DNA from 2 places in the Paenibacillus sp. FSL K6-3182 genome. Region 2 is predicted to be linked to the other one. Evidence: a T-box and tRNA genes for the amino acid it is inferred to sense, from the RefSeq annotation. Region 2 holds a T-box; the other holds one or more tRNA genes.
What was found. The T-box of region 2 lies ahead of tyrS (tyrosine--tRNA ligase). A T-box ahead of a tRNA ligase gene usually reads a tRNA of that ligase, here a tRNA-Tyr.

Region 1: it has a tRNA-Tyr gene. The T-box ahead of tyrS (tyrosine--tRNA ligase) is inferred to sense a tRNA for this amino acid. The anticodon was not compared.

What each region holds. Positions count from the first base shown of each region.
Region 1 covers NZ_CP150265.1:200,126-211,726, reverse strand. The annotation lists gene MHH56_RS01045 (acyltransferase) at 170-703, opposite strand; gene ppaX (pyrophosphatase PpaX) at 696-1,361, opposite strand; gene lgt (prolipoprotein diacylglyceryl transferase) at 1,385-2,386, opposite strand; gene hprK (HPr(Ser) kinase/phosphatase) at 2,408-3,346, opposite strand; gene MHH56_RS01025 (DUF4179 domain-containing protein) at 3,468-4,832, opposite strand; gene MHH56_RS01020 (sigma-70 family RNA polymerase sigma factor) at 4,777-5,370, opposite strand; gene ugpC (sn-glycerol-3-phosphate ABC transporter ATP-binding protein UgpC) at 5,571-6,692, opposite strand; gene MHH56_RS01010 (helix-turn-helix domain-containing protein) at 6,782-7,924, opposite strand; gene MHH56_RS01005 (MraY family glycosyltransferase) at 8,099-9,046, opposite strand; gene ssuE (NADPH-dependent FMN reductase) at 9,236-9,790, shown strand; tRNA gene MHH56_RS00995 (tRNA-Lys) at 9,938-10,013, opposite strand; tRNA gene MHH56_RS00990 (tRNA-Tyr) at 10,029-10,113, opposite strand; tRNA gene MHH56_RS00985 (tRNA-Phe) at 10,152-10,227, opposite strand; tRNA gene MHH56_RS00980 (tRNA-Asp) at 10,244-10,320, opposite strand; tRNA gene MHH56_RS00975 (tRNA-Val) at 10,356-10,431, opposite strand; tRNA gene MHH56_RS00970 (tRNA-Met) at 10,455-10,531, opposite strand; rRNA gene MHH56_RS00965 (23S ribosomal RNA) at 10,684-11,601, opposite strand, start outside.
Region 2 covers NZ_CP150265.1:3,179,747-3,191,347, reverse strand. The annotation lists gene MHH56_RS13710 (flotillin family protein) at 1-1,098, opposite strand, end outside; gene MHH56_RS13705 (protease) at 1,125-1,655, opposite strand; gene tyrS (tyrosine--tRNA ligase) at 1,787-3,040, opposite strand; T-box leader at 3,098-3,402, opposite strand; gene MHH56_RS13695 (transglycosylase domain-containing protein) at 3,524-6,598, shown strand; gene MHH56_RS13690 (aldo/keto reductase) at 6,699-7,658, opposite strand; gene MHH56_RS13685 (VOC family protein) at 7,883-8,266, shown strand; gene acsA (acetate--CoA ligase) at 8,343-10,067, opposite strand; gene MHH56_RS13675 (GNAT family N-acetyltransferase) at 10,309-10,944, shown strand; gene MHH56_RS13670 (acetoin utilization protein AcuC) at 11,108-11,601, shown strand, end outside.

The DNA of each region.
Region 1 (11,601 bases), 3.0 Mb from region 2:
GGTTTAAAGCGATACCATGTTACCATGCTAACAAATTAAAGAGTTTAGTCGTAATATTAGCATGAAAAGCTTATTTTCGTCAAGTTGAAATCGATCCGTTTTACGCCAAAAAAGAAAGCCTCGACCGGCTGCGAGACGAACTCGCACGGACGAAGCTTTCCATAGCCCATTAGTTTAAAATGTTGCGCACATTCTCATCAAATTCGCTTGGCACGACCATTTCGCTTCGTCTAATTTCCCGCATCGGATTGCCTCCTACAAATGCATAAGCAGGCACATCCTTATGGACAACTGATCCAGCAGCTACAATGGCATGATCACCGATTGTTACACCTGGCAATATCGTCGTATTTGCTCCTATCATAACATGAGAGCCTATCACGACGTCGCCGAGACGATACTCCTTGATCAAATATTCATGAGTTAGAATGGTTGTATTATATCCGATAATTGTATTATTGCCTACCGTTATACGCTCGGGAAAAAAGACATCGACCATGACCATAAGTGCAAAAGCGGTATGTTCTCCGACCTTCATGCCGAGCAAACGGCGGTAAATCCAATTTTTTAACGGAAGAATCGGACAATAGCGCGCTAGCTGGATGCAAATGAAATTACGAACCGATTTGAATCGGCTGACCGTTGAATATACTTGCCACAGCGCGTTTGGCCCTTCCACCGGATATCGTTCAACTTTACGCAAATGTTTCCCGCTCCATTCCGACAAAGGAATAGAGATCGCGCATGTCGTGAATGACATGATGGGCTCCGGCATCCTTAAGGATTTGCTCGCCTTTTAGCGACCAAGCGACACCAACTGCTATCGCACCTGCTGCAATCGCCGACTCGATATCCACTGTGCTGTCTCCAACCATAATGGTCGTTGCCGGATCTGCGCCGAGCAGTCTGATTGCTTTGCTCACTGGTTCTGGATGCGGCTTAGCATGAACAACATCATCAATCGTTACAATGGTATCCACGAAGTCGAACAGCCCAACGTATTTCAAGCCGCGTTCCGTTGTCAGACGCATTTTTGTCGTAACGACGCCAATTTGAATACCTTGCTTATGCATCCGCTCAATAACTTCTATGACGTAATCAAATGGTTTTACATATTCATCATGCAAACGCAGATTAACTTCGCGATACGCTGCCACAAGATGTGTTACTTCATCCAATCCCGAGAATAGCTTCATTTGATCCGTAAGCGGCTGCCCCATGCTTGGAATAATATGCTCTCTTCCGAATCCTTCTGGTGCTACGCCTTGTAAAGACTCTATGAACGAGCGGATGATAAGCTCATTGGTGTCGATAATCGTGCCGTCCAAATCGAACAGCATCGTTTTGATATTGCCCGTCATCGATAAACCTCCCTAAATTACATTTAACGCTTGCCAACCTCATCATCTTTTTTAGTGCCAGCAGGTTGGTCTTTACCCTTTTTCTCAGAATCTGATCCCACATTACGCTCTGGCTTGCTAGTCGTAATTGGATCAAGGTAATGAGCAGAGGCAAGTCCCGTCTTACGTCGTACGATAATAAGTACAACCGCACCAACGATTAAGAGCAGCGCCAGTACTTGTGAAATCCTTATGTTGCCGTACGCAGGATCCAAGTAGCCTTGTTTGAACAAAACCTCCATTGGAGTCCAGAGGCCATTAATAAACGATGCCAGCCACGATGGTCCTCTAAATGCAAGACTGTCCGTACGAAGCGCTTCAATAAAGAAACGGCCGATTGAATACCAGATAAAATAGCTGGCCATCAGCTCTCCTGCGCGCAAAAACTTTTGGCGGCGAAGGATGAACAATATAGCAATACCGACCAAGCTCCATACGGATTCATACAAGAAAGCCGGGTGACGGTATTCACCTTGAATAAGCATTTGATCCACGATAAACGATGGTAAATGAAGTGTATTGCGAAGGAAAGACTCGCTAACCACACCGCCATACGCCTCTTGGTTCATGAAATTTCCCCAACGACCAATCATTTGACCTGCAAGCAGTCCAGGTACACAAATGTCTACCAAACGCCAGAAGTTATAACCTTTATAGCGGAAATAGAAGAACCCGCAAATAAAAGCTCCGATTATCGCACCATATATCGCGATACCGCCATTCCATATTTTGAACACATCTACAAAGTTGCCTTTATAATCTTCCCATTTGAACGCTACATAATAAATTCGCGCTCCAATAATGGCGGAAGGGACGCCCAGCAGCAGCAAATCCATGAAAAAATCCGGCTTAATTCCGAATCGTTTACCTTCTTGCACTGCGAGAAGCAGCCCCACTAATGCCGCCGTTCCCAGAATAATGCCATACCAATGCACTTCAATAGAGCCTAATGTGAAGGCAATTGGGTTTAATATCAATGTCTTCATTTAGTTATATCCCCTTTAGGTTCAATCGTATTCGTCCATATCGTCAGCGATCGTTTCCGTAAGCTTATTCGTAAACTGCAGCGCCGCATTGTAACCCATTCGTTTCAAGCGGAAATTCATTGCTGCCACCTCGATGATGACCGCTAAGTTACGACCGGGTCTTACTGGCACAGTTACGAGCGGAATGTCCGTCTCGATAATACGGGTCGTTTCTTCATCCAATCCAAGGCGATCATATTGCTTGTCCTGCTGCCAGTTTTCCAGCTTAATGACAAGGCCGATACGCTTCTGCGTCCGAACTGCCCCTGCGCCAAAAAGTGTCATTACATTAATAATACCCAGCCCTCTAATCTCTAGCAGGTGACGAATAAGCTCTGGCGCACTGCCGTGCAGCTGCGCATCGGAGGTTTGCATAATTTCTACTGCATCATCAGCGACAAGCCGGTGTCCGCGTTTGACAAGCTCTAGCGCCGTCTCGCTTTTACCGATGCCGCTTCCTCCAGTAATAAGCATTCCAACGCCGTATACGTCAACAAGAACGCCATGAATCGTTGCTGTCGGAGCTAGCTTTCTCTCCAAAAAGTCCGTAATTCTGCTGGACAAAATGGTTGTAGCCACATTGCTTCTGAGCAGCGGAATTTGTTTCTCATTACATTGATCTACAAGCTCTTGAGGCGCTTCCAGCCCTCTTGTCAAAATAATGCAAGGTGTATCCTCGTTGCATAAACGAACCATACGATCCTTGCGCTCTTCACCGTCCAGCATATTTAGGAACGAGATTTCCGTTCTTCCAAGCAGCTGTACCCGCTCACTTGGATGGTAGTGGAAATATCCAGCCATTTCGAGTCCAGGCCGATACAAATCATCTACTGTAATGGCGCGCTTCATTCCATCCTCGCCCGCAATAATCTCAAGCTGAAATTGTTTAACGAGCTCAGATACTTTCACTTTTTTCGGCATCGTAGGGCCTCCCTCATATGACAACTGCTATTGTGTATATGTATGATATTTTCCAATGTCTTCATCGTAAAGGAAAAAGGCGCTGAACGCAACGTTTCCTCCGCTGCTCAGCGCCTTCGACTTATTTTATCGGTATACTTATCGGTTTTAATACATAACCAGGGTACTGCTCAATACTGAATGTTAACGGCTGCTTGTAATCTGCTGCTGGAATTCGATAAACATAGGTCACTTTATCTTCATTTGAATTCCACTGCACCCCCCGATTATCTGAAATAGGGTAAGATTCACCAGCACCGTCCTTAAAGGTGCCGCCGTGCGGAAATAATGTATACCCCGGCTTCTTATCGATCTCATCCTGACTTAGCAAATCAAACTTCACTTCATACTCACCATTTAGCAGCTCTTTGCTGGCTAATAGAAGCCTATTATTCGGTGATGATAAAGTTTCTATTTTATCCGTATCCACTGTGATGCTTAAATTGTTTTCCGACAAGTACAAACCGTCCGCAATTAAAGTTAACTTTTTGGGCTTAACGAAATAACTGCTCTTAAAGTGAAGGGTAATTGATGTATTAGAATCGCCAAATGCAGAATTCGACTCATATCGCCTGCCTTTCTCATCAACAAGCGCTATATTTATAAAACCATTTGCGTGTTTGTCATTATTTGCATCTGCTTCGATTGTCACTGCTATTTGAAGCGGTGTTATGACAGCATTTTTCACCGTAAAACGTTGTCCTCCGACCTCAACCTTTTGCTCGATCGAGATTTCTTCACGCATCCCCTCGAATCTTTTATGCTCAATTGGAAAATCAACCTTTAGCCACTGACCGCCAAGCAATAGGCTGAATTGTAAGCTCTCCGGCATTTTAGAACCTTCGCCCATTAGTATATCTAAATATTGATGCACAGGAACGCTTGAATCCTCGGTATCATCATTCGGATAATGCGATGAACCAATGGAAGCGACCAAATCCTTACCATCACTCGTTTTTAATTTATACTCCAGAAATCCTGTATTGCCGTTAATTCCTGGTCCCTCTACCGTATACAGAATAGCCATACGCTGATCATCGGCTATAATACCATCAACCGTAAAAATGTAGCCGTTTTTCTCGTCCGAGAGCTTTATAGGCTGTATGAAATCATTTTCCATTGCTGTAATCAAGGACTTATCTCCCTGAATCAACTCAACAAACCCGCTGAAACCCGGAATTTCCTTCACAATAGAAGCAAACACAGGAGATACGCGAACGAACGCGGTTAGAAGTAGGATTACACTTAGCCCTGCAGCAATCATGCTCACACTCCATCTTTTTCTGTTTCTACGTATGGATCGCTTCCGCCCCTGCTCAATCCCACTTCGTATTGCTGCATCCAGCGCCAGCTCCGGCATCACAACAAGCTCCTGATTCACATGGTCAATGTCACTTCGCAGCGCCTGATTGGCTTGCCTGAACGGCGTCTCCTTGGCCTCGCTCATTTCGTATCTCCTCCTTCATATGTGCCATATCTGCTCTTAGTCCTTTTAATGCTTTGTTCAGCCATGTTCGAATGGTTCCATCAGGCTTCTCCAATAGCTCGGCAATTTCCGTAATCGTCATATCTCGATAATATTTGAGTGTTATCACCATACGATAGTTAACCGGAAGCAGTTGAATCTGCGCAGCCATATCAAGACGTGCTGCTGTCTCATCGTACTCTACTGTCTTTTCCCTCAAATCATATTGCTCGGCTATCGAATCGGTAGGACGCTCCCTCGTTTGCTTCTTCTTAGCATCCATACACACACGGATCAAAATACGAATGGCCCACGTTGTAAAAAATTTTGGCTCCCTTAATGTGTGCTTTTTCGTCCATATCCGGCAAACCGTTTCTTGTATAGCCTCTAATGCATCCGACTCATTTCGCATATATGAATAAGCAATCCCATACATTTGATGCTTATCTAGATCAATACGCTGCAGCAGCGCCGTTTCATCGCCCCGTATAGCCGCTTCAGCCCACTCATCCTTATTCATGCCTCTTCCCTCCTGCCCAGGCTGCCTCTCATTTCTTATACATTATTCCTGTTTTGTATTAGACAGCCGAAGCATGGAAATGGTTTTGTTTGACTCCTATTTATTTAATCGCAACAGTCAATTCGACAAAAACGCCCTCTATTTTTAAATAAAAAAAAGAACGATCGGATAATCCGACCGTTCTTCTTCCATACTATTTATTAAGCTTCGAAAATGTTAAGTTCTGTCGTTTTGTCGAACAAGTGTACTTTGTTCATGTCAAGCGCAAGCTTAACAGTTGTGCCATCACGTAGACCAGAGCGGCCATCAACACGAGCGATAACTGTGTCAGTGCCGATACCGTTCAGGTACAAGTACATCTCGTGACCAAGGTTCTCAGCAACCTCAACATTTGCGTTCACGATTGTTTGTGGGGATGCTTCCAAGAATACTGGCTCTTCGTGAAGATCCTCTGGACGAATGCCAAGAATCACTTCTTTGCCGATGTAACCTTTCGAGCGAAGCGATGCTGCTTTGCCTTCTGGAACAACTACATCAACGCCGCTTGCTTTGAAGCGAAGTGCGCCGCCTTGCTCTGTAAGCGAACCGCTGATAAAGTTCATCGATGGAGCGCCGATAAAGCCAGCTACGAAGATGTTAACCGGGTGGTTATACAGTTCTTCTGGTGAAGCTGTTTGTTGAATGAAACCGTCTTTCATAACAACGATACGGTCACCCATTGTCATTGCCTCGATTTGGTCATGCGTTACATAGATAGTTGTTGTTTCAAGACGTTTTGTAAGCTTGCTGATTTCCGCGCGCATTTGTCCACGAAGTTTCGCGTCCAAGTTGGAAAGCGGCTCATCCATCAAGAATACTTGTGGCTCACGAACGATTGCGCGTCCTAGAGCGACACGTTGACGTTGACCACCGGAAAGTGCTTTTGGTTTACGGTCAAGCAAATGCTCGATATCTAGAATTTTAGCAGCTTCACGAACACGTTTGTCGATGTCTGCTTTTTTGAATTTACGAAGTTTAAGGCCGAAAGCCATGTTTTGGTAAACGTTCATGTGTGGGTACAACGCGTAGGATTGGAATACCATCGCGATGTCGCGGTCTTTAGGAGCTACATCGTTCACAAGGCGGTCGCCGATGAACAATTTGCCTTCGGAAATTTCTTCAAGGCCTGCAATCATACGAAGAGTTGTCGATTTACCGCAACCAGATGGTCCGACCAATACGAGAAACTCTTTGTCTTTAATATCTAAGTTAACGTCAGTAACCGATGCTTTGTCAGTACCCGGGTATTTTTTGTAAATGCCTTCTAAACGTACGCCTGCCATGATAATTTTCCCCCTAGAAAGAAATTTCGTTATGCCTATATCTTATCCCACTGGGGAGCTTGTGACTATGCACATACTTTACAAAAAAACTAATTTCTTTTCGTAACTTTGTACAATAGTAATATAATTTTGACTAGTACGGCATCCCTAAATTGACGAACATCTAAACCAGTCTCTTGTTTAAGCTTGTCTAAACGATATAATAATGTATTTCTATGAATGTATAATTTCTTCGCTGTCTCACTAACGTTGCAATCAAGCGTAAAAAATGTTTCCAATGTACTCAGCATTTCTGATTCAACGAATAGATCCGCTCTTTTTAACGACTGCTCCAAATATCTCGCACGATGAACCTCCGGAATAGCATTCAACAAACGTTCCAACTGAAGCATCCACGGCAAATAAATATTCGTTCCTACATGGAATTTTCGGCCGAGATTAATCGTCTCCCGCAGCAGCATCGTTGTCTCAATCATACCTTTTGCAGGTGATGAAGGATGAGCGACTGCGATATGGCATTCACCAATCCACTCACTGGCAAGCATCTCATGTAATCCAAGCCCAATCGAAGCTAGACTATCCTCAATCGTCTCTTCCTCCTGCTCATCGAAAGCATCGGAATCCTCATCTCTTAGCAAGGACATCGAACCCCATATGAGCCATTCTTGGCTCTTGAGCGGAATAAGCAAGACATCGTCGGACATAAATGAACGCAGAAGCTTTTCTAATTCAGAATAGGTTGCATGCTTCGTGCCAGACTGCTCTGTAACGAGTAAGAAAGGTATCATTTCATTAAATAAGCGACTGCCAACGGTTAAATGATCAGGTAAAGAATATGCGGGCTCATCCGATTCCAGCTGCTTCTGAATCCAATCTCCAAGCTTAAGCGCTTGCCTCTCTGATTCAGAGAGCGCCGCATTTTTTTTCTCCATTAAATGTCCGCGGTTAAGCTGCAAAGTCCAGCTTATCAATTCCTTCTCTATTGCCTGAAGCGATGGACAATCAATTTCTAATAAATCCACTTCATATTCCGCAGATGAAATGACAATCCACGTTTTTTCGTCTTTTTCTACGCGTTGGCCTTCTATAGGAGAAGATCCTATATGATCGCCTAACCACACCACATCAGCATTGCTAATTAAATCGTTCCACTCCGCTATAGATTTCGAAACAGCATGTACCGGACAGTTCAAAATGTGCTTCAGCGGCTTCAACCAGTCTGTCGTGCTCATTTCTCTATCTCCAATCTCCACAAGCATTTGCGGCTGCGTGCTTCCTCCTATGGGAGGACACCTATTGCGATTAGCAGCTCCATATAAGCGGATTAATAAGTAAAAAAAGTTTATTCGCACCTTTATGTGGAATAACGCTTTTTCCCGTCATTGTACCACAAGAGCTTGCTTAATTCAGCCTATTACCAGTAAAAGAATGATTGACAAGAGCGCGAATAACGCAGCAATTAAATATAGAAACGAAACCGTTTGAACCTGGCTCAGTCCCCATTTCATCAAAAGATGATGCGTATGCAGCTTGTCCGCATGATGCAAGCCTTTACCGCTTATAAGCCTGCGCAGCATGACATAAGCCGTGTCAAATATAGGCAATCCAAGCGCCAGTAATGGAACTAGCAAGGTAATAAATGTTGCTTTCTTAAACGCTCCATCAACAGCTATTACAGCAAGCGTAAAGCCTAGGAAGGTCGCTCCTGCGTCACCCATAAAAATTCTAGCTGGATAAAAATTATGAACCAAAAAACCAAAGCATGCTCCGGCTACAATAATGGCAAGAATAGCGGTGCTTGGCTGACCTTTGACGAGCGCCACCGTCAATAGCGTAAGTGCTGACAGCGTGCATACCCCTGAAGCCAGCCCATCTACGCCATCAATAAAGTTGATCATATTGATTAGCGCGAAAACCCATAGCATCGTTGTCAGCCACGATACCCAATCGGGAAATGAAATAAACAAATGTGTAAACGGATTGGTAATACCCGCAATTTTGATATGAAATAAGCTTGGGATTGACGCAGCACCCATATAGAGGATGACACGCGGCCATATCGGAAAATCTTTCCCTTTTGCCTTTGACGCATCATCAAGAAGTCCAATAATTACGAGCACTGTTCCACCCGTAACTATGGTCCAAGTGAGCGGAGTGAACCCGATAAAAATAAACATCGTAACGATACAGCCAACAAAAATAGCCGCGCCACCCATGAGAGGGATCGGCTTGTTATGTATTTTTCTCTGATTAGGACGATCGACAAAACCAAGTCGCAGCGCAAATACACGAAGCGGTGGTACGCTTGCAAATACGATCGCGAAGCTAATTAAAACCGCTAATCCGTATACCATTGCAACTACCCCTTTTTCTATTTCATTCCTATATGTATACATTGTTCCCTTATATCGATAAAATACAAGAAACAAATCAAACCTGTTTGACCAAATAACATCTGCCATGGTACTATCTATTCAAAGTTTACTTATCGGATTAATGTAATTACTTATCCTACTATTTATTTGACAAAGAGGAGTGCACCCATGTCCAAGATTGTAATTATTTCAGGCAGTCCAAATGCTTCATCCCGATTAAATGGCATAACACAGTACGTAGAACAACAATTGATAACAAAAAGTCTTTCGGTTGAAACCATAACCGTGGTTTCTTTGCCAGCCGAAGATCTAATTCACGCTCGTTTTGGCAGCCCTGCTATTATAGAAGCCAATCAGCTTGTCGAGAATGCAGATGCTGTTATTATTGCAAGCCCAGTTTACAAAGCATCTTATACTGGCGTTCTAAAAACGTTTCTAGATCTACTGCCGCAGAAAGGACTTGATGGTAAAATCATTGCTCCTCTGTTTATCGGCGGCACCATCGCTCATCTACTCTCTATTGACTATTCCCTCAAGCCGGTACTCGCATCCATGGGCGCGAAATTATATGTAAGCGGAGTGTACGCCGTTGATTCCCAAATCGAGCGTTCACAAGAGCCAAATGAAGCTCCAGTATTTGAATTAAATGATGAACTTAAACTTCGTCTAAACGAAACGGTAAACGAGCTTGCTTATGAATTGAATCTACGGAGTAAAAACTAAGATTCATTCATTATCTGGTTTTAACTATGCAAAAAAAGAGTTTGCTCATCTTAATGATGGGCAAACTCTTTTTTATTTCGAATATAATCAAACAAAAAAACCGTAGATCCTAAGATCTACGGTTGTATAGGTTTGTTTAGAAAAAAATGGTGAGCCATGTAGGATTCGAACCTACGACACCCTGATTAAAAGTCAGGTGCTCTACCAACTGAGCTAATGGCTCTTGCTGTAAAAGAAATGGTGGAGGATGATGGATTCGAACCACCGAACTCAGAGAGAGCAGATTTACAGTCTGCCGTGTTTAGCCACTTCACTAATCCTCCATACTATTACTTATTTCTCGTCGCAACGAAAAATAAAGTGGTGGCTCGGGACGGAATCGAACCGCCGACACGAGGATTTTCAGTCCTCTGCTCTACCGACTGAGCTACCGAGCCTTACTTTAAAGAAAAATGGCGGAGCTGACGGGATTCGAACCCGCGGTCTCCTGCGTGACAGGCAGGCATGTTGGGCCACTACACCACAGCTCCAAGTGGATCCGGTCATAAAACCGAATAAGTACATATGGTGGAGGATGACGGGATCGAACCGCCGACCCTCTGCTTGTAAGGCAGATGCTCTCCCAGCTGAGCTAATCCTCCAGATGTTACAATAAAAAAGGTAATGGTAGCGGCGAAGGGGATCGAACCCCCGACCTCACGGGTATGAACCGTACGCTCTAGCCAGCTGAGCTACACCGCCACGCTTGTCCCCCGAATAGTTGTCGATTGCAGCGTTCGGGGACGCTTGCAAAGTCAGAACATTACGCCCTGAAAACTGGATACGAAAGATTAGGCTTGCTGAAGCCTTTTATGCTGCTGTCTACTGGATGTATGGGTCACAGTAAACGTGTTTAGGATAAGCCCTCGACCGATTAGTATTCGTCAGCTACACACATTGCTGTGCTTCCACCCCGAACCTATCAACCTCGTCGTCTTCAAGGGGTCTTACATACTGGGAAATCTCATCTTGAGGGGGGCTTCACGCTTAGATGCTTTCAGCGCTTATCCCGTCCGTACTTGGCTACCCAGCGGTGCTCCTGGCGGAACAACTGGTACACCAGCGGTACGTCCATCCCGGTCCTCTCGTACTAAGGACAGCTCCTCTCAAATTTCCTGCGCCCGCGACAGATAGGGACCGAACTGTCTCACGACGTTCTGAACCCAGCTCGCGTACCGCTTTAATGGGCGAACAGCCCAACCCTTGGGACCTACTTCAGCCCCAGGATGCGATGAGCCGACATCGAGGTGCCAAACCTCCCCGTCGATGTGGACTCTTGGGGGAGATAAGCCTGTTATCCCCAGGGTAGCTTTTATCCGTTGAGCGATGGCCCTTCCATTCGGTACCACCGGATCACTAAGCCCTACTTTCGTACCTGCTCGACTTGTAGGTCTCGCAGTCAAGCTCCCTTATGCCTTTGCACTCTTCGAATGATTTCCAACCATTCTGAGGGAACCTTTGGGCGCCTCCGTTACATTTTAGGAGGCGACCGCCCCAGTCAAACTGTCCACCTGACACGGTCCCCGAACCGGTTTCACGGTTCTAGGTTAGAACTCCGATACGATCAGGGTGGTATCCCAACGTTGCCTCCACACAAGCTGGCGCTCATGCTTCAAAGGCTCCCACCTATCCTGTACAGATCGTACCAAAGTTCAATATCAAGTTACAGTAAAGCTCCATGGGGTCTTTCCGTCTTGTCGCGGGTAACCTGCATCTTCACAGGTATTAAAATTTCACCGGATCTCTCGTTGAGACAGCGCCCAAGTCGTTAC
Region 2 (11,601 bases):
TAAACCATCCAAACGTTTCTGGGTAGCATGTGCCTTGGCTTCCGCTTCAATACGGTATTGCAGAGCATCAGCTTCATTAAGAAGCTTCGCCTTGTTCGCTTCCGCCGCTTGTACAACTGCGTAACGGTCTGCATCGGCTTTTTTCTTCACTTCTGCATCATACTGCTTCTCACGACGCAATATTTCTTTTCCTTCCAGATCGATCTCACGTTCTTTACGTACGAGTTCAACCTTCATTTGCTCTTCGACTACGTTTTGCTTAGCACGCGCTTCATGAATCGAATAAGCCTGATCCGCTTCTGCTCTTGCTGTATCTTGATCACGTTTAAACGTCGCGACCTTCATTTCCTTTTCTTTCTCTGCTTCAGCAATGTTGGTATCGCGCACTAGCTCGGCCTTTTGACCGGCCTCAGCAGCGAGTGCTTTCTGAATTCTAGCATCCCGAATCGCTTCAGCTTCCGCAATCTCAGCATCTCTTTTGACTGCAGCAATTCGCGGTTTACCAAGCGCGTCCAAATATCCATGTTTATCGCGCAAATCCTTGATCGTGAAGGAAACGATTTGAAGACCCATCTTCTTCAAATCCTTAGCTGCAACCCCTTGCACCTCTTGCGCAAATTTATCGCGGTTGCGATATACCTCTTCAACTGTCATTGAGCCAAGAATTGCGCGCAAATGTCCTTCCAATACTTCCTGTGCTTCACCCTTGAGCGCTTCGGTAGGCTTGCCTAGAAACTGTTCTGCCGCCGTCGCCACATCTTCAACCGCACCGCCAATTTTAATGATCGCTACACCGTCTGCCATGACTGGTACGCCTTGCTCTGTGTATACCTCCGGCGTCGATACATCCAGCTTATGGGACAATAGCGATAGAAACTCAGCCTTCTGGAATATCGGCAGAATAAACGCGCCTCCGCCTCTAATGATTTTCACTTTACGCCCAGATTCATCCGTGCTCGCATTTCGGGAGCCTAGAAATGATCCCGTTACGAGCATCGCTTCGTCTGGACTAACTGTTTTGTAGCGCGCCCAGAAGGCAAGACCTAATATAACAAAAACGCCAACTACAATAGCTGGTATAACATAAATATCTTCCATTGAATTTCCCCCTTATGCTGCTTTAATTAAGATAGATTTACTTCCGATACATACAAAGTGCTGTCCCTTACCTCAACAACGACAACCTTGGAGCCACTTGTAATTTCAACGCCTTCAAAGCTAGCTGCAATTTGATTCGTAAATCCAGCTCCCACCTTAACCATCACTTCACCATAGCCCTTCGCAGAAATGGGGACCAGCACCTCCCCGAGCTTACCCGACAAATCATTAAGCGAAAAAGCGATTGAATTCTCGCTTTGCTCCATCGGCTTAATGTAGAGAAAGAAAACAGCTACTGCAGCTGTAAGTGAGATGAATAAGGCAATCACCACGATGGCTGTTGAACTAAAGGCAGTGTAGCGTCCGAGTAGGATCCCTGCTCCGCCAAAAGTGGTTATCCCGCCTACTAGCGCAGTCGGCGACAGCCATGAATGACCATCTAAGGATAAAAAATCGAGTGCTCCATCGAGTGCTTGCCCGATCAAATCCCCAAAAATAATACTTACGAGCGCATAAAGGATTCCTCCGACTAGACAAGACATAAATAGCGTCTCCAACTCTCTCCTCCTCCCTTAGTATCCATAACCTGTTAATGCTTCCGTTATTTAATACGTTGAAAACGCTCTTTTGTTTCTAAAAAAATAGAACTTGTTGAATTTTATCATTTCAACAAGCTCTATTATTCCAATTATGTTAATTTAATTTTTATAAATTTACGTTTTCCAACTTGAAGCACGTCGCCATCCTTAGGAGAAATATCCGCATTAATATCAGTTATCTTCTCTTCATTTAGACGCACTGCCCCTTGCTGAACGCTTCTTCTCGCTTCACTGCTCGTTGGCAGCAAGTCAAGCAGAGTGAGCAGCTTCACGATGCGAATTTGGCCATCTTCCAATTGTTCCGCAGCAATCGATACCTCTTCGATATCATCAGGCAGCGCACGTTGTTGAAATACGGTTATAAAATGATTTTCTGCCGCTTTCGCTGCCTCTTCGCCGTGGTACATTCGTACAAATGTCGCTGCAAGCTGCATCTTCGCATCACGAGGATGTACAGAACCATCTGCTAGCCCAGCTTTCAATGCCGCAAGCTCCTCGTTGCTTAAATCGGTAGCAAGCTCGTAATATTTGAGCATAAGCCTATCTGGAATCGACATCGATTTGCCGTAGATTTGGTTTGGCTCTTCATCGATACCGATGTAATTGCCCAAGCTTTTGCTCATTTTATTTACGCCGTCCAACCCTTCGATCAAAGGAGTCGTAATTACGATTTGGCCCGGTTTATTATATTCCTTCTGCAAGGTTCTGCCCATTAACAGGTTAAATGTCTGATCCGTGCCTCCTAGCTCCACATCAGAATCAAGAGCTATGGAATCGTATCCCTGCATCAGCGGGTAGAAAAACTCATGAATGCTGATCGGCAAGCCGCTCGTGTACCGCTTTGTGAAATCATCACGCTCCATCATGCGTGCAACCGTTACTTTCCCGGCTAGATTTACAACATCCGCAAAGTTAAGCGGTGCAAGCCATTCCGAGTTGTAGTAGAGCTTTGTTTGCTGTGGATCTAATATTTTGTAAATTTGTTTTTGGTATGTTTCCGCATTCCGCTTCACATCTTCTTCCGTCAACTGCTTCCTCGTTTCCGATTTGCCGGTTGGATCACCAATTCTGCCTGTAAAATCACCGATAATCAGTTGAACCTGATGACCGAGTTCCTGAAATTGACGAAGCTTGTGAAGAACAACCGTATGGCCGATATGAATGTCTGGCGCTGAAGGATCAAGTCCTAGCTTTACATTTAATGGCTTTCCTGTTGCGACAGCATTCGCTATTTTATTTTTCAAATCATCCTCAGGTACAATCTCCACAACACCGCGGCGAATGACAGCCAGCTGACGCTCGACCTCACTTTTCTGCTCACCACTTAAACTTTCCCACTTCACCATAGAACTTTTCCTCCTTTGTATGCGTCTATATAGACATAAAAAATCCTTCCAGCCCCAAGGGACGAGAAGGATTAGCTCGCGGTACCACCCTCGTTAGAGTACTCCTACCTTTTTTCACATAAAAAAGAGGTACTCTCACTTCGTTGTTGATAACGGAGACGGGCTCCGAAGTGAACTACTACGGCTGATTCGACTGCCCCACAGGCTTTTTTGCCAAAATGTGCAGAGGATTGTCAGTATACGGTTCCTTCACTTAGCTCCAGGCGGTAATTCAACAAGCGGCGCATACCGGTTTCCACCACCCACCGGCTCTCTGAAAGTACGATTCGCTGTCTACTCATGCCCTTCAAAGCATTGATTAGATAAAACATTATTGAATTTATACCATAGCAGTGCTGTGAAGTCAATGCAAGGAAAGAATGCGTTACTTTAGCGATTTATGTTATAATAGGTGTGCTATTTGGAGGAGGAGTCATAGAAATGCAAGAAGATCGTCAACCTGCGCCAAACAAAAGAAGCAAATGGCGTACATTTGGAATCGTAACTTTTATAACAGCTAAATGGATGGTATATTTCGGAATCTTCATCGGATTGCTTGCCGGTGGAGCAGTAACTGGTTATGTGGCCGCGCTTGTGAAAGACGAAAGCGTAAGACCTCGATCCGTTATTTTAGAGAAGATCGGCGAAAATGCCATCACTGGATTTGTTTACTTCAATGATGATTCACTTGTCGGACAGCTAAGAACGTCAGAGGACCGAATGATTATTACATATGATGATTTACCGCCGCAGGTTATTACTGCCGTACTTGGCATTGAGGACAATAACTTTTTGGAGCATCACGGCGTAGACATTAACGGCCTTGGACGTGCAGTAAAGCAAAAGCTTCTAAATGAAGATACGCAAACGGGCGGAAGTACGCTTACTCAGCAGCTTGCGCGACGTGTATTTCTAAGTTTAGACAAAACAGATAGCCGTAAAATTAAAGAAATATTTTTATCGCTGCGCATGGAACGTTATTTAACGAAAGAAGAAATTTTAGCTGCTTATTTGAATAAGGTTCCTTTCGGAAATGGTTCCAGCGGCTACAATTTGTTCGGCATTAAAGCAGCTGCCAAAGGGATATTTGATATTTCGGATCTAAACCAGCTGAATATCGCGCAGTCTGCCTATTTGGCAGGTCTACCGCAAAGGCCTTCTGCCTATACAGCGTTCACAGGTAAAGGTCAATTCAATGAGGCGGGCTTTGAACTCGCGCTTGGACGTCAAAAAACAGTGTTGAAGCGGATGTTCGAGACTGGGCGGATTACTCAGCAAGAGTACGACGAAGCGTCCAAATTCGATATTAGGAAAACGCTGGCTAAGCCAAAAGAAAAAGCCTATACAACCTATCCTTATCTCATGCTTGAAGCAGAACGTCAAGCAGCGGAAATTATGCTCATGGCGCAGGATTCTACTTTAACAAAAGCAGACCTTCGCAAAAAAGAAAATGCTCCGCTTATTGAGGAAGCTCGCGATCATTTGCTACGCGGCGGCTACCATGTCTATACAACCATCGACAAGGATGTCTACCAGCTCATGCGTGAGATTGGCACCAATGATGAGAATTTCACGCCATATAGCGAGAAAAAAGGGCTGGAGCAGATTGCTGCGATCATGCTCGATCACAAAACTGGCGCTATTGTGGGAATGCTTGAAGGCCGAGACTTCTATGAGGAGCAATTAAACTATGCCACTCAGATGACAAGGCAGCCAGGCTCAACGATGAAAACATTGGCGGCTTACCTTCCAGCTATTGAAATGGGTATCATTCAGCCCGCGAGCATAATTGACGATGCTCCAATTGTCCTGAAAGATGGCCAGAAGGGTTTCCATATCCCAATGAACGTAAACCGTAAGTTCGCGGGTCTAGTAACGGCGCGTGAGGCATTAAACCGTTCCTTGAACTTGCCTGCTCTGAAAATTTTCAATGAGGAAGTCAAAATTGAAAATGCGTGGGAGTTCGTTAAAAAGCTAGGCATTACAACGCTGCAGCCGCAAGATGCTTATGCACAAACCGGTGTAATTGGCGGTCTAAGCATCGGCGTATCGGTTGAAGAGCTTACGAATGCATACGGCTCGATTCCGAACAAAGGCGTTTTCAATGATGCTTATATGATTCAAAAAATTACAGATGCAAACGGAAAAATTGTATATGAACACAAGCAGGAACCAAAACGAGTGTTCTCGGAGCAGAGTGCCTTCTTGATGACAGATATGCTGTCGACTGTTATTTCAAGCAAGAGCGGTTCTGCTAACAAATTGAAATCACAATTCGATAAGTACGGTGAAATTCCTATTGCCGGTAAAACAGGCTCTACACAAAGCTACGGTGACGTGTGGTTTATGGGCTTCTCGCCAGATATCACGCTAGGCGTGTGGGCCGGTTATGAGGAACAGGTCAACTCCCTATCCGAAGTCGGCAAAACGCGTGCTCGTTCCATCTGGGCACTCATTATGAATAAGATGGCTGAGAAGAAGCCGGGAATTTTTGTAACCAAAGAATTTGAACGTCCATCCGGCATTGTCAAAGCTACGGTGTCAAGCGCTAGCGGCTTGCTTCCAAGTCAATTAACGAAACAAGCAGGCATGCTTGTTACTGACTGGTTTAACAAGAAGGATATACCTAAGAAAACAGATGACGCGCTCGTGAAGATGGCTTATATTTCCTTCAATGGCGTTAACTATGTTCCGAACCCAGCTACTCCTAGCGATATGATTAAGGAACAAATCGTTATTAAACGTAAAAAACCACTGGATGTTCTTATGGATGAAATTAAGGCAGCACAGCAGAAACTTCCGGCTAGCAGTCGTCGTCCACTTGATATTTACCTTCCAGCTGATGCAGAAAACAACGCGCCGTCTAAACCAGACCCTCGCGTTGACGATGGAGCAGCTCCACCGCCTCCGGCAAGCGTTAAGCTGCAATCGTCGGATGGCGTGCTTATATTGACATTTAATGATAGTACTGCTGCTGATGTCGTTGGTTACCGCGTGTACCGTTCGGTTAATCAAGGGCCTTATGAGAAGCAAGGGGAATCCATTGTTGTCGGTGCAGACAAACGTATGAAAGTGTATGCCTCCAATGCTCAAAACTACACTTATTACGTAACAGCGGTTGATGTTGTGGGCAAAGAGTCAGCACCTAGTCAAATAGTACAATATGGCAGCACACCGAGTACCCCTCCACCGACAACAGGTGGAGACAACTCAAGCGGAAATGGAAGTGGAAATGGTTCTGGCACAACAACAGCACCTTCCACACCAACTGGCTTGCAGGCTGCGAAAACAGATCTAAGCGTACGATTAACTTGGGCGGCTAACAGTGTGTCAGACCAAGTGACGCAATATAATATTTACTACAGTGCAAACAACGATGGTCAATATTCCAAGATCGGATCAACCTTGGAAACAAGCTTTGAGTATGTTGCGCCGCTTATCACAGGTTCCTTCTATATAACCTCTGAAAACGCGAAAGGCGAGTCATCACCATCCTCCAAGCAAACGATCAGCTAGAGGTAAACGAAATAGGCAGCAGCCTCTCACGGGGCTGCTGCCTTTTCTTTTGGGAATTTACTATTTAGAAAATGAATATAAGAGCAGCATTCTATGATTATCAAATGACATAAGATGAATCCGTTTCAAACAAACGGCTTATTTGCTCATGATCTTCTCTGGATAGACGCCATTTGGTTGCAGCCGTATTTTCCTCCAGCTGCTTAACCGTCTTCGCACCAGCGATCACACTCGATATTTCCTGCTTATACAATAACCAGTTGATAGCTACCTGGCTTAACGGTTTCTCGATGGCTCTAGCAATCCCAGTAAAGGTTTCGACGATGACAATGTTTTTAATAAATTGTTTATCCGAAAATAAAGGATTAAGCTGTGCGCGAACATCCGTTTTGGGCAGCCTTGTCAAATAATTAAATTTCCCCGTCAACAATCCCTGGGCTAGCGGACTATAAGGAATAAAACCGATTTTTTGCTGCTTCGCATAGGGTAACGCTGCATGTTCAACATCGCGCTGGAACAAATTATAGGGCAGCTGCAAAGATACAATATTGCTAACGGATTGTGCTGCAACTAATTGCTGAACGTTAAAGTTTGAAACGCCGATATTTCTGATTTTCCCTTCAACTATGAGTTGATTTAACGTTTCAAACGTTTCTTCAATCGGTGTTTTGCCGCTGGGATCAGGAAAATGTACTTGATACAAATCAATATAGTCCGTATTTAATCGCCGCAGGCTCTCCTCTACCTCACGAATTATATTTGCTTTAGATACATTTATACTAAACTGCCCTTGATCGTTCCAGATGAGGCCAGCTTTTGTTGCGATAATGACATGCTCCCTTACGGGCTGCAGCACTTTACCAAGCACTTTCTCGGAATGTCCCAGCCCATAGGATGGAGCGGTGTCATAGAAGGTGATCCCTTGTTCATACGCACGACGAATGACAGCCTCAATCTCGTTATCATCGACTTCTCCCCAGCCTGCTTTCCCAGCAGCCCAAGCTCCGAACCCGATAACGGATGGATAAAGCTCGCTATTGCCTAATTTTCTCTTATCCAACAAGCGAACCTCCTTTACTTAATTATTCCTACCCGATTACTTGGAACTATCATAATTATAAATGTGTCTGCATGAAAGTCAACCCATTTTTTTCAAAATGAACCAGCTGCTTAACTACGACTCGACAATTATGACTTGACAACTGTTTTCCATCTCCTTATGATAAAAAGCATTCATTATTGCGATAAAATTCCATATTCCCGATTAGGAAGGAAATAAAAACAATGACTAAAAGACGTATTGATCATGTTGGCGTTATGGTAAAAAATATTGATGCTTCTATTTCTTTTTATACTGAAATTATTGGCTTTGAGCTTAAAGGAAGAACGCCTCATACGAATGGAATTATTGAGCTTGCCTTTCTTGGCTTTGGTGGTTCCGACGAAACCGAATTAGAATTAATTCAAGGCTATAATGACAACCTTCCAAGTGAAGGCAAGGTGCATCATTTTGCAGTGACAGTAACTGATGTCCATGCGGAATTTGAACGTTTAAAGCAGCTTGAAGTGACCTTTATCGATGAGAGCATCACTGTACTGCCGAACGGATACCAATACTTTTTTGTAAGCGGACCTGACGGTGAGCGAATCGAGTTATTTCAGCGTTAATAATTGCTCGAATAAAGCACGAAAAAGAGGATGGCCCCTGATCTGATCAGGAGCCATCCTCTTTTTTATATTTTGGTTAGTCTTCAATTGTGGACAAATCGCCCGTTGGCAGGTTCAGCTCCCACGCTTTCAGCACACGACGCATAATTTTGCCGCTTCGTGTTTTGGGAAGCTTATCCTTAAACTCAATTTCTCTTGGTGCCGCATGGGCGGATAAACCTACTTTTACGAATTGTGAAATCTCAAGCTTCAGTTCATCCGAGGCCACATAGCCTTCACGGAGCGCAATAAAAGCTTTAATGATTTCTCCACGCATCGGATCTGGTTTGCCGATGACGCCCGCTTCTGCTACAGCCGGATGCTCAACCAGCTTGCTCTCAACCTCAAACGGGCCTACTCTCTCGCCTGCTGTATTGATTACATCATCGATACGGCCTTGGAACCAGAAGTAGCCATCTTCGTCCATATAGGCGGAATCTCCAGAGATATACCAGCCTTTAAGATAAAAATATTCCTCATACTTAGAAGGATTATTCCATACCTTGCGCATCATGGATGGCCAAGGCACATGTATTGCTAAATTGCCCATACGATATGGAGGCACCTCATTGCCGCTATCATCGATAATAGCAGCTTTCACGCCTGGCAACGGCTTGCCCATCGATCCTGGCTTAATATCCATACTTGGATAGTTGCAAATCAATTGGCCGCCTGTCTCCGTCATCCACCATGTATCATGAATGCGTTGGCCGTAAACCTTCATTCCCCATCTTACGACCTCTGGGTTAAGCGGCTCGCCTACGCTTAGAACATGCCGCAAGCTTGTAAGATCAAATTGCTGTGATATTTCGTCACCTGCACCCATTAACATACGGAATGCCGTAGGTGCGCTATACCATACCGTAACGCCGTATTTCTGAATGACGCTATACCAATCGCTTGGGCTAAAGCGTCCGCCTCGTATGACGTTTGTAGCGCCGTTAAGCCACGGTGCAAAGATGCCATAAGAAGTGCCAGTAACCCAGCCTGGATCTGCAGTGCACCAATATATATCGTTTTCTTTCAAATCAAGTACTATTTGACCCGTATACATATGCTGAATCATCGCATTTTGTACATGGTAGACACCTTTTGGTTTGCCGGTTGAGCCGGAAGTATAATGCAAAATGAGACCATCCTCGCGCTCCAGCCATTCAATCTCAGCCTCGTCGGACGCTGCAGCCATCTCTTCTGCAAAATCAACAATATTCTCTTCCTTCGCTAAATCCTTGCCGAATACGATTACATGCTTTAAATTCGGCAGCTCATCTCTCTTAATTCTTTTGAGAAGAGCAGGCGTTGTAATAATAGCAGTAGCTTCGCTATCCAAAAGTCTGTCCTTTACCGCTGTCTCCATGAATGCTTCGAATAGCGGACCAACAACCGCGCCGACCTTCAAAGCACCAAGCGCGCTAAAATAAAGTTCAGGCGTTCTCGGCATAAAGATGAAGACACGCTCGCCTTTGGAAATGCCAAGCTTGCGCAAGACGTTTGCAAAACGATTGGATTGTTTGCTCAGTTGTTCGAAGGTGTAGGATTCATCCCGCTCACTATCGCTATAGTAAAGGGCGATTTTATCGCCTTTTCCTTGCTCGACATGACGGTCAATGGCCTCATACGCCATATTTACTTTTCCAGTTGTGTACCAGCTAAATTGACTTTCGATTTGACTCCATTCAAAGGAATTAATCGCTTCTTCATAATTCGGTAAGTTCGAATTTTGCGCAGTCGCTGGAATTCGTTCTTGATGTAAGTTGATCATACTATCACTCTCCCATCAAATCTGTGTTTCTACTTTGTAAGAATACGCTTTCAAAACGAAGTCGTAACTTGAGGCAAACAAGCCGACAACAACTCGCGCATCCCATGATCTTAAACCGCCAAACTTATTATAACATAACCTTTTTCTATTCGACTACGCTTTTCATTTAGTAAAATGTTTGTTATAAAGAGTAATAGAGGATTGTGTTAAGCAGCAATTTAACAGCAAAGGGGGGGCAGCCTTGGAACATCGAAAGCGTTTGCAGCGAGAGCAGCTCGTTTTGGACGCAAGTCGTGAACTTATTTTGGAAGGACCAGTACCGCCCGATCAGTTAGCCAACATGACGATGCACAAATCGCTGGATGCATTCCGCAGACCAAACGAGCAGCATGTTGCGCTAGTTGAAATTGCCGGCCTAGAAGAAGGAAGAATTATTTTAGCGCGTGAAGGCTCGGTTATCGTTGGATACGTTACCTTCCACTATGCAGACGAGCTTGAGCGCTGGTCAGAAGGCGGAATGACGGATTTAATCGAGCTCGGCGCCATCGAGGTTGCAGATGATTATCGCGGCCTTGGCTTAGGAAAACGAATGATTCAGCTCGCCTTCGCCGAGGAGCAATTAGAAAATATGATTGTATTTACGACAGAGTATTATTGGCATTGGGATCTTGAGGGCACGAAGCTAAATGTGTGGGATTATCGTAAAATGATGGAAAAATTGATGCAATCCGTCGGAATGATTTGGTACGCCACAGATGACCCCGAAATTTGCTCCCATCCCGCGAATTGTCTTATGGTGCGTATCGGCACAGAGGTCCCGCTAAGCTCGGTAGAACATTTTGACACAGTACGTTTTCGGCAGCGCTTTATGTATTAAGCTTTTGCTTACGATGCTGGTTTGCTTCGCAAACCTAAGTTTATGCTTACGATGCTGGTTTGCTTCGCAAACCTAAGTTTATGCTTACGATGCTGGTTTGCTTCGCAAACCTAAGTAACGCTTACGATGCTGGTTTGCTTCGCAAACCTTTAGGAGGATAGGAATGGCTTCTGACTCTATTTTCATCTATCATTCGGATACTAGCGGATATAAATTCGGTGAGGAGCATCCTTTCGATCCGCTGCGGCTTGCTCTAACGATCGATCTGCTCAAAGAAGTTGATGCTTTGTATGATGAGGATATCCAGCCTCCTGCAGTGTATTCCGAGGATGAGCTGTTGTCACTCGTCCATAGAACCGACTATTTGGACGCTGTTAAACAATTGAGTGAAGCCGAAATCAATGATAACAGCGTACTTGCACAGCAGTTTGGACTACATACAGAAGACACTCCTTATTTCCCTGGCATGCACAAGGCAGCTATGTCCATCGTCAGAGGCTCTGTGACGGCCGCTGAGCTTGTTATGACGGGCCAAGCCAAGCATGCCTACCATCTTGCCGGAGGATTGCATCACGCCTTCCCTGACCGCGCCTCAGGCTTCTGTGTTTATAATGATGCAGCAGTCGCTATTAAGCATATCCGTCAAACGTATGGTGC